Linked DNA regions of Lacrimispora indolis DSM 755. The protein of the gene in region 2 interacts with the protein of the main gene of each other region in a pairwise test. Links are inferred from orthologs where the notes say so. Each region holds a gene or a part of one and is shown on either strand. Other genes may lie near its edges.

Region 1 (4,475 bases), 1.1 Mb from region 2 along the record:
GATGACTTTCTTGTCTTTCAGCATTTTATTACCTCCTTTTTTTATATTATAACGTGTGTCCCCAAGGCAGATTGCTCCGCTTTGCAGACTGAAAACATCATGTGTTCCACGCTATGTTCCAAATGATTTTCAAAAATCTTAAACCGGTGAGGACAATGCATATTTTTTTATCATTTCTTCGATTCTGTCAGGCGTTGCATCGTCTTTTACCAGTTCTTCCACCTTTTCACCGTTTCTATAGATCGCCATGACCGGAAGCCCCAGGATCTTCTGGGATATGGCGAGCCTTCTGGCCTTTGTGGTATTCAGCTTTGTGAATTTGATCTTATCACTGTACTCCTCGGCAAATTTCTCCACATGAGGAAGCAGAGCCTTGCATGGCTCACACCCGTCACCGAAAAAGTCTACAAATACCACCCCTTCCGCTTCCAGCACTTCTGGTACAAAGGTATCCTTATCTACAACCAGCATCTTAATCTCCTCCTTTAATTTTCTATATATTTCTCAGCCATAACGGCTGCGATAGCCCCATCCGCACATGCGGTGACAACCTGTCTTAAGCTCTTCACCCTGATATCTCCGGCAGCAAAAACACCTGGTATATTGGTTTCCATGTTTTCATTTGTTTTGATATAGCCGTATTCCATATCCAGAATGCCCTCAAAGCACTTGGACTGAGGCAGGTATCCGATAAATCCGAAGATTCCGAAGGTACCGTCCTCCTCATCGGCAGCCACCTCCGTCACTTCTCCTGTCTTTACGTTTTCCACGGACATACTCTGGACCATTCCGTCTCCGTTTATTTCCTTTACCACGGAATCCCACATAAAACCGATTTTAGGATTTTCAAAAGCCTTTTCCTGAATGGATTTAGCGGCCCGAAGCTCATCTCTTCTGTGGATTATGGTCACCTTCCGGCCAAATTTCGTTAAGTAAAGGGCCTCTTCAACGGCTGTATCTCCCCCGCCGACCACATAGATCTCAAAATCCTCGAAAAAGTTTCCATCACAAGTAGCACAGTAAGATACCCCTTTTCCGATCAATTCCTTTTCCCCGGGACAGCCGATGGGCTTTGGAAAAGCTCCTGTGGCAATGATCACGGTTTTTGCATGGTATTCTTTTTCTTTTCCTTTTAATACCTTGATATCTCCTGAAAAATCCACTTCCTGAATGCAGTCGGCAGTCCGGTCGATCCCGAATTTCTCCACCTGCTTTGTCATCCTCTGCACCAGAGAACTGCCTGATTCCTCGGGAAGGCATCCCGGATAATTCTCGATCTCTGAAGTAATGACGATCTGTCCCCCATCCTTTTCCTTCTCGATCAGCAGGGCATTCAGCCTGGCTCTTCCTGCATAAAGTCCTGCGGACAATCCGGCAGGCCCCCCACCTATTATTACAACATCGTAAATCTTCAAGGCGCACCTCCATTTATTTTTTAGTATTTAATACCCTGTCATCTCCCTGGCGTCTGGTAAACTTCTCCTGGTCAAACCGCTCCAGAAGCATTAAGGCAAACTTCCTGCTGGTTCCAATGGAATCCCTGAAGTCCGGAAGCTTTAACACACTGTTTTCATGAAAAAGCCTTTCTGCCCTTTCCTTTGCCTTTTTATACTGGTCTTCCGCCAAAATATACTGTCCGGGGAGGACCATAAAGCCGTCCTGCAGCATGAATTCAAGCACCTGCTGCTTTTCCCTGGCGTTTTCCGTAAGTTCTCCGGCCGTAAGAAATGTATAACCGCTTTCCAGAATCTTTTCAGCCAATTCAGCCTTTACTTTCTTTTGGCCTTCCGTAAGCGCAGGCTCAAAGTCATAACAAGAAACCAGATTCTGCTCCAGCCTCACCAGATTTTTCCCTGCCAGATATTTCAGCATGGTTTCACATTGCTTTTTATGGGATAAATCCAGCTTTTCCAGAAGTTCCGCCTTTGGAATTCCTCTCCGCAGCCGGTTCTTCTTATGATAATCGTTTAAAATGTCCTCCACCATATATCTGTAATGCATCAGGTACTCTGCATGTATGTACTGCTTTTCTATGAATAGTATGGTTTCATCCGCTTCCAGCTCCTTTAATTCCTCTTCCTTAATATCCTTATTTAAAAAGGCAGCGATCTGATCATGGGTGGAAAATGGATTATTTTTAATATATTCTTCTATGATCTCCTTGGTAGATGCCGAGTCCTTCATTTGAAGGGACTTTAGCCGTTCCTCAGGATTATTTTTATATTTCCCGGCCTTTGGATCGATAATGACCCCTCCGCCAATGGTTGTAACCGGAGAAATGGTTCTGAGCACAAAACGGTCGCCCTTTAAAACGGCTATTTCATGATCCAGAAGAATCTGACCATAACCATCATCCCCTGCCTTTACCTTTTTATGGGTGATTGGCACAAACCTGGCCACTTCCTCCGCAGCTCCCACATAGAGCTTTAACTTATAAAACCTTCCCATTTCAAGCTTTGCCGTCTTTACGATGGAAAACTTTACATCGATCCTGTCTGTTACGAACACGCCGTCCTTTGTTGCAACCGTATTTCCTCTCTTTAATTCATCCACTGCAACATTGGATAAGTTGATGGCCGTCCGCTGCCCCGCATAGGCTGATTCTACATTATGTTCATGAACCTGAAGGTTCCTTACCTTGGTCACAATACCCTGAGGATAAACCACCAATTCATCCTCAGCCTTTAATACCCCTTCCATCAGGGTTCCGGTGACTACGGTTCCATACCCTTTAACAGAAAAAACCCGGTCAATGTTCATCCGGGGTTTCTTCGTAAAGCTCCGCTCCCGGATATTGGATGTCAGGATCTCAAGCTCCCTTATCAAGTCGTTAAAACCCTTTCTGCTGACAGAATCCACCTCAACGATCTTGCTCCCTTCTAAAAAGGTCCCCTTTATAAAGGATTGGATATCTTCGATCACCAGTTCTTTAAATTCCTCATCCACCAGGTCGATTTTTGTGAGCACGATTAAAAATTTTTGTATTCCCAGGTAACTGAGAATGTCCATATGTTCCCTGGTCTGAGGCATGATGCCCTCATTTGCCGCAATGATGATGAGAGCGGCGTCAATGCCTGTGGCTCCGGCCAGCATGTTCTTAATAAATCTTTCATGCCCCGGAACATCAACAATGCCAAGAGTACGCCCATTGGGAAGCTGAAAACCGGTAAATCCAAGATTAATGGAAATCCCTCTTTTCTTTTCCTCTGCCAGGGTGTCCGTATCATGGCCTGTGAGAGCTTTTACCAATGCCGTTTTTCCATGGTCAATATGCCCTGCCGTTCCTACAATTATGCTGTCCATTCATCCCTCACCCAGATCCCATGTTTGATAAATTTTTAACAATATGGTCGCAATTTATGTTAATGGAAATTATTTTTGGCGGAAGCATATGGGAATCGAACCCACCCACGACGATTAGCCGCAACACGGTTTTGAAGACCGGTAGGCACACCAGTTACCTGTCTGCTTCCATAAATATTCAGATTGTAGATTGTCTACAATCTACTTTTATATTATACCATTTTTTCCTTTCATATCAAGAAAGTGTTTTTTATATTATCAATACCCTTTATTTCATTTTTTTATAGGTCAGAAAAATTTATAGGTGAAAACTTATAAAATACGGAATTATCAAAAACATTTTTAGATTAATTTTTATAATAAAAAAAACACAAGCTTAAAATCACTTGTGTTTTTGCATATTCATTAATTCAATTTTTTTATCTGCTTCATCCTTGACAAGTCCTATGATATATCCCATGGTCCCGGCAGCCTCAAGCCTTTTTAATAGGAAGCCGGCCTCTTCTTCAGGCAGGGAAATACACAGACCTCCTGAGGTTTGGGCATCAGAAGCAATATCAATCAATGCCTGTTCCACATCTGGCATAATTTTAACAAATGATTTGATATAATCAAAATTCCGGTAAGCGCCGGCAGGCACCAGCCCGGTAAGTGCCATTTCCTCTGCCAAAGGAAACAGGGGAAGTTTATCTGCAAAAACAGATATGGTAACTTCACTGCCTGCCGCCATTTCGTAGAGGTGGCCCAGAAGTCCAAAGCCTGTGATATCGGTGCATGCGTGAATGGAAAGTCCCTCCATGGCTGCCCCTGCCTCCTGATTCAATGCGGCCATGCTCTCAAACATGATCTCACAGTCCTTTGGTTCTATAAATTCCGCTTTCAGGGCGGTTAAGAGGATCCCTGAACCAATAGGCTTGGTCAGAACCAGCACATCACCAGGTTTTGCTCCCACATTCTTCCGCACCTTTCCCGGATGGACGAATCCCGTAACGCTTAACCCGTATTTGGGAACCTTGTCCTCAATGGTATGACCCCCGGTTATGATGCATCCTGCCTTTATAGCCTGATCTGATCCTCCCCGCAGGATTTCCTTTACCACCTCATCTCCCAGACAGGGGTTTACGCAAAGGAGATTTAAGGCTAACTTAGGTACCCCTCCCATGGCATAGACA
Region 2 (4,418 bases):
TTTGAGCACCTGTAAAGATGCTCTGTTTGTCATGCGGTTTTCAAGGTACTGATTTACTTGAAATGCATTTCTGCAATTCATTCATAAACTTTCTTTTTTAGACTTGACTTTTAATAGTTAGTCTTTACTTGCTTACCAGTTCTGCCATGCAGAAATATGTATAGAATTTGTACTTAGTGAGCAAGCTCACACGTACAAATTTTATACATGTTTCTATAGGGCGGACGCCCGACATGAATCATTTAGCGGCCTGTCTATTTCCCTTGAGGAAATAACTTCTATCCGCTGAATGACGAATGGCATGGCAGAACCCGAACTCTATTTAATGATTCTTACCCTGACCACACCCTTGATGTTTTTCAGCTTCTGTATGCTATCTTCATCAGGAACACTCTCCAGATCAAGCATGGTATAAGCGTACTTTTCACGGCTCTTGTTGGTCATGTCGGAGATATTCACATCCCCTGCCGCCAGGGTTCCTGTGATCTGCCCGATCATGTTGGGGATATTTAAGTGAAGCACTGCAATGCGGCTGGCCGCCTTGCACACTCCCATATCACAGAAAGGAAAGTTTACGGAATTGCGGATGTTGCCGTTGTCAATATAATCCATGATCTCTTCTACAGCCATCTTTGCGCAGTTATCCTCAGATTCCTCCGTAGAAGCGCCTAAATGAGGAATGACTAGGGCTCCTTCCATGTGAGCAGACTTTGGATTTGGGAAATCAGTCACATATTTTCTTACCTTGCCTGACTGTAAAGCCTCTGCCATATCATCTTCGTTCACCAGAACATCTCTTGCAAAATTCAGGATCACAACACCATCCTTCATATGATCAAGGACAGATTTATTCACCATTCCCTTTGTGGAATCCACCAGAGGAAGATGAAGGGTTATGTAATCGCACTCCTGGAAAATGGTATCCGCAGAGGTGATGTGCTTGATGTTTCTGGAAAGCTTCCATGCCGCGTTTATGGAAATAAAGGGATCATATCCATAGACGTCCATCCCTAAGTAAGAACAGGCATTTGCCACCTCCGTACCAATGGCTCCAAGGCCGATAACACCCAGCTTCTTTCCCCTGATCTCGCAGCCTGCAAAAGCCTTTTTGGCTTTTTCTGCAGATTTTGCAATATTTTCATCGTCCTTATTATCCTTGCACCAGCGGACGCCTCCCACAATATCCCTGGAAGCCATCATAAGGCCTGCGATGACCAGTTCCTTTACTCCGTTGGCATTGGCTCCCGGCGTATTGAATACCACAATCCCTTTTGCAGCACATTCCTCCAGGGGAATGTTATTCACCCCCGCTCCGGCTCTTGCAATGGCTAAAAGGCCCTCAGGAAGCTCCAGTTCATGCATGGAAGCGCTTCGGACAAGAACTCCGTCCGCTTCATTGATGTCATTTGTTAATGTATAATCGTCTGTCAGCAATACGGTTCCGCAATTAGAAACCGCATTGAGGCAATGAATTTTTTTTGTCATAATTCCTCTCCTCCAAGTAAGTCATTTCCCATGCTTTTCTTCAAAATCCTTCATAAAGGAAACCAGCTTTTCTACACCTTCCATTGGCATGGCATTGTAGATGCTGGCACGCATACCGCCAACGCTCCTGTGGCCCTTTAAGTTTTCAAATCCTGCTGCCTTTGATTCCTTTACAAACAATGCATCCAGTTCCTCATTTCCGGTGACAAAAGGAACATTCATCAGGGAACGGTCCTCCTTTACCACAGTACCGGTAAACATCTGACTCTGATCCAGATAATCATAAAGGAGGGCAGCCTTCTTTTCATTGAATTCCTTCATGGCCTCTAAGCCGCCCCGCTTCTTCAGCCACTGGAATACCTTTCCGCAAATGTAGATCCCATAGGCCGGCGGCGTATTGTATAGAGATTTCTCGTTGGCATGGGTTTTATAACGAAGCATGGTAGGAGTTCCGGGAAGCACATCTTCTGTGATTAAGTCTTCCCGGATGATAGCAATGACCACGCCTGCAGGCCCTACGTTTTTCTGGGCGCCTGCAAAAATCAGGCCGTACTTTGAAACGTCAACGGGTTCCGATAAGAAACAGGAGGAGAGATCAGCTACCAGTGTTTTTCCCTTTGTATTGGGCAATGTTTTGAACTTTGTACCATAAATCGTGTTGTTTTCACAGATATAAACGTAATCCGCATCTTCAGAAATGGGAAGATCCGAAACCTCCGGAATATAGCTGAAGGTTTTATCAGCGCTTGAAGCAATTGCATTGGCCGTACCGTAAAGCTTTGCTTCCTGGTATGCCTTTTTTGCCCACTGTCCCGTGATAATGTAGTCTCCCACCCGGTTCTTGAATAAGTTCATGGGAACCATGGCAAACTGCTGGGAGGCTCCGCCCTGTAAAAACAACACCTTGTAATTGTCCGGAATCTTTAATAAGTCCCTTAAATCCGCCTCAGCATCGCCGATGATGGTCTCAAACATTTTAGACCTGTGGCTCATCTCCATGACGGACATACCGCAGCCCCTGTAATCCAACATCTCTTCCGCGGCTTCTCTTAAGACATCTTCCGGCAGCACGGCTGGCCCTGCGGAAAAATTGTACACTCTGCTCATATCTCTTCCTCCTCATACTTTTATCTAAAACTTTAAGTCTTCCGCGTCAAACGCATCCTGAATCGGCGCTCCCGGAGATACCATGGGGAATACCTTGTCATCACAATGGATCTGACATTCTATAACAACAGGAACGTTTAACTCAATGGCTTCTCTGAGAGCAGGCTCAAACTCATCCTTACCGGTCACCCGGTAAGCCTTGGCTCCCAGCCCCTCCGCTACTTTTACAAAATCTACCTGGTCATTAAGTACTGTATGTGAATACCGCTTTCCATAGAACAGGGTCTGCCACTGGCGGACCATGCCCAGTACCTGGTTGTTTAAAACCACCTGAATGATGGGAATATTGTAGCGGGTAGCTGTGGCGATCTCATTCATATTCATGCGGAAACACCCGTCTCCTGCCACGTTAATGACTGCCTTATCCTTGCAGCCCAGCTTTGCTCCAAGGGAAGCTCCCAGACCGTAGCCCATGGTTCCAAGGCCGCCGGAGGAAATGAAGCTTCTGGGGTATTTATATTGATAGAACTGGGCAGCCCACATCTGATGCTGGCCTACCTCCGTCGTGATGATGGCATCTCCCTGGGTAACCTCATAAATCTTTTCTATAATATAGGGGCCGGTCAGGATACTCTTGTCAAAGCGCATGGGATACATATCCTTTAAGCGGTCAATGTGGGCCAGCCATTCTTCATGGTTGATAGGATCTAACCGTGCATTCAGCTTCTTTAAGATCACTTTTACATCGCCGATCACGCTGGCATAAGTCTTGACGTTCTTATTGATTTCCGCCGGATCCACATCAAATTGAAGGATCTTCGCCTTTCTGGCAAACTTGGCGGCATTACCTGTCACCCGGTCACTGAACCGGGCCCCCACAACGATCAATAAGTCGCATTCCGTGATTCCGAAATTTGAGGTCTTGGTCCCGTGCATTCCCACCATTCCGGTATATAATTCGTCGGTTCCGTTAAAGGCCCCCTTTCCCATCAGACTGTCCGCAACAGGGGCCTGGATCTTGTGGGCAAAAGAAGAAAGCTCTTCTGAAGCATTGGCTGCAACTGCGCCTCCTCCTACGAAAATATACGGTTTCTGGGATTTCCGGATCAGCTGCAGGGCATTTTCCAAATCTTCCTCTGTTATGGTATCCTCCTGCCTTTTGATGGGCTCCGGAGTTACATATTCATAGTCATAGTTTGCTGCGGTCACATCCTTTGTGATATCCACCAGCACAGGGCCAGGCCTTCCAGTCTGTGCGATCTGGAATGCCCGGCGGATGGTATCCGCCAGTTTTGTTATATCTTTAACAATGAAATTGTATTTGGTAATAGGCATGGTCACGCCGGTGATATCCACCTCCTGGAAGCTGTCACGTCCAAGAAGGTTTACAGCCACGTTACAGGTAATGGCCACCATTGGGATTGAATCCATAAAAGCGGTGGCGATTCCGGTCACCAGGTTGGTTGCCCCAGGGCCTGAGGTTGCCAGACAGACACCTACCCTGCCGGTGGCTCTCGCGTATCCGTCGGCCGCATGGGCTGCCCCCTGTTCATGGGAAGTGAGGATATGGGTTATCTCATCCTGATGCTTATAAAGGGCATCGTATATATTTAAGATCGTACCGCCGGGATACCCGAAAACAGTATCAACCCCCTGTTCCTTCAGGCATTCGATTACAATCTCTGCTCCATTCAATGTTTTCATAGGCTGCTCCTTTTCCTTTATATTTCAAGAATTGCTCCACGGCTTGCCGGGGCTGCCATAGCCGCATAGCGGGCTAAGTATCCTGTAGTCACCTGAGGTTTCCTTGGCTGCCAATTGGCCTT

What was found. Proteins that work in one complex are often made in the same cells at the same time.
Region 1: the proteins of serC (region 2) and selB interact in binary tests that used the Escherichia coli proteins (3 or more experiments, as listed by UniProt). The link is inferred for Lacrimispora indolis DSM 755 from one-to-one orthologs.

The regions. Positions count from the first base shown.
Region 1 is NZ_AZUI01000001.1:1,977,594-1,982,068, reverse strand. What follows is about bases 867-3,770. They hold selB (selenocysteine-specific translation elongation factor), read right to left. Parts: upstream 3,304-3,770; coding sequence 1,429-3,303; downstream 867-1,428. Other genes in these bases: trxB (thioredoxin-disulfide reductase), read right to left, coding at 867-1,415. Also shown: thioredoxin TrxA, read right to left, coding at 139-471; more of trxB, read right to left, coding at 486-866. UniProt on the Escherichia coli protein: Translation factor necessary for the incorporation of selenocysteine into proteins. It probably replaces EF-Tu for the insertion of selenocysteine directed by the UGA codon. SelB binds GTP and GDP.
Region 2 is NZ_AZUI01000001.1:927,281-931,698, forward strand. The notes cover bases 550-3,396. They hold serC (3-phosphoserine/phosphohydroxythreonine transaminase), read right to left. Parts: upstream 2,593-3,396; coding sequence 1,507-2,592; downstream 550-1,506. Other genes in these bases: K401_RS0104450 (phosphoglycerate dehydrogenase), read right to left, coding at 550-1,485; ilvB (biosynthetic-type acetolactate synthase large subunit), read right to left, coding at 2,617-3,396. Outside these bases: more of K401_RS0104450, read right to left, coding at 319-549; more of ilvB, read right to left, coding at 3,397-4,296; ilvD (dihydroxy-acid dehydratase), read right to left, coding at 4,314-4,418. UniProt on the Escherichia coli protein: Catalyzes the reversible conversion of 3-phosphohydroxypyruvate to phosphoserine and of 3-hydroxy-2-oxo-4-phosphonooxybutanoate to phosphohydroxythreonine. Is involved in both pyridoxine and serine biosynthesis.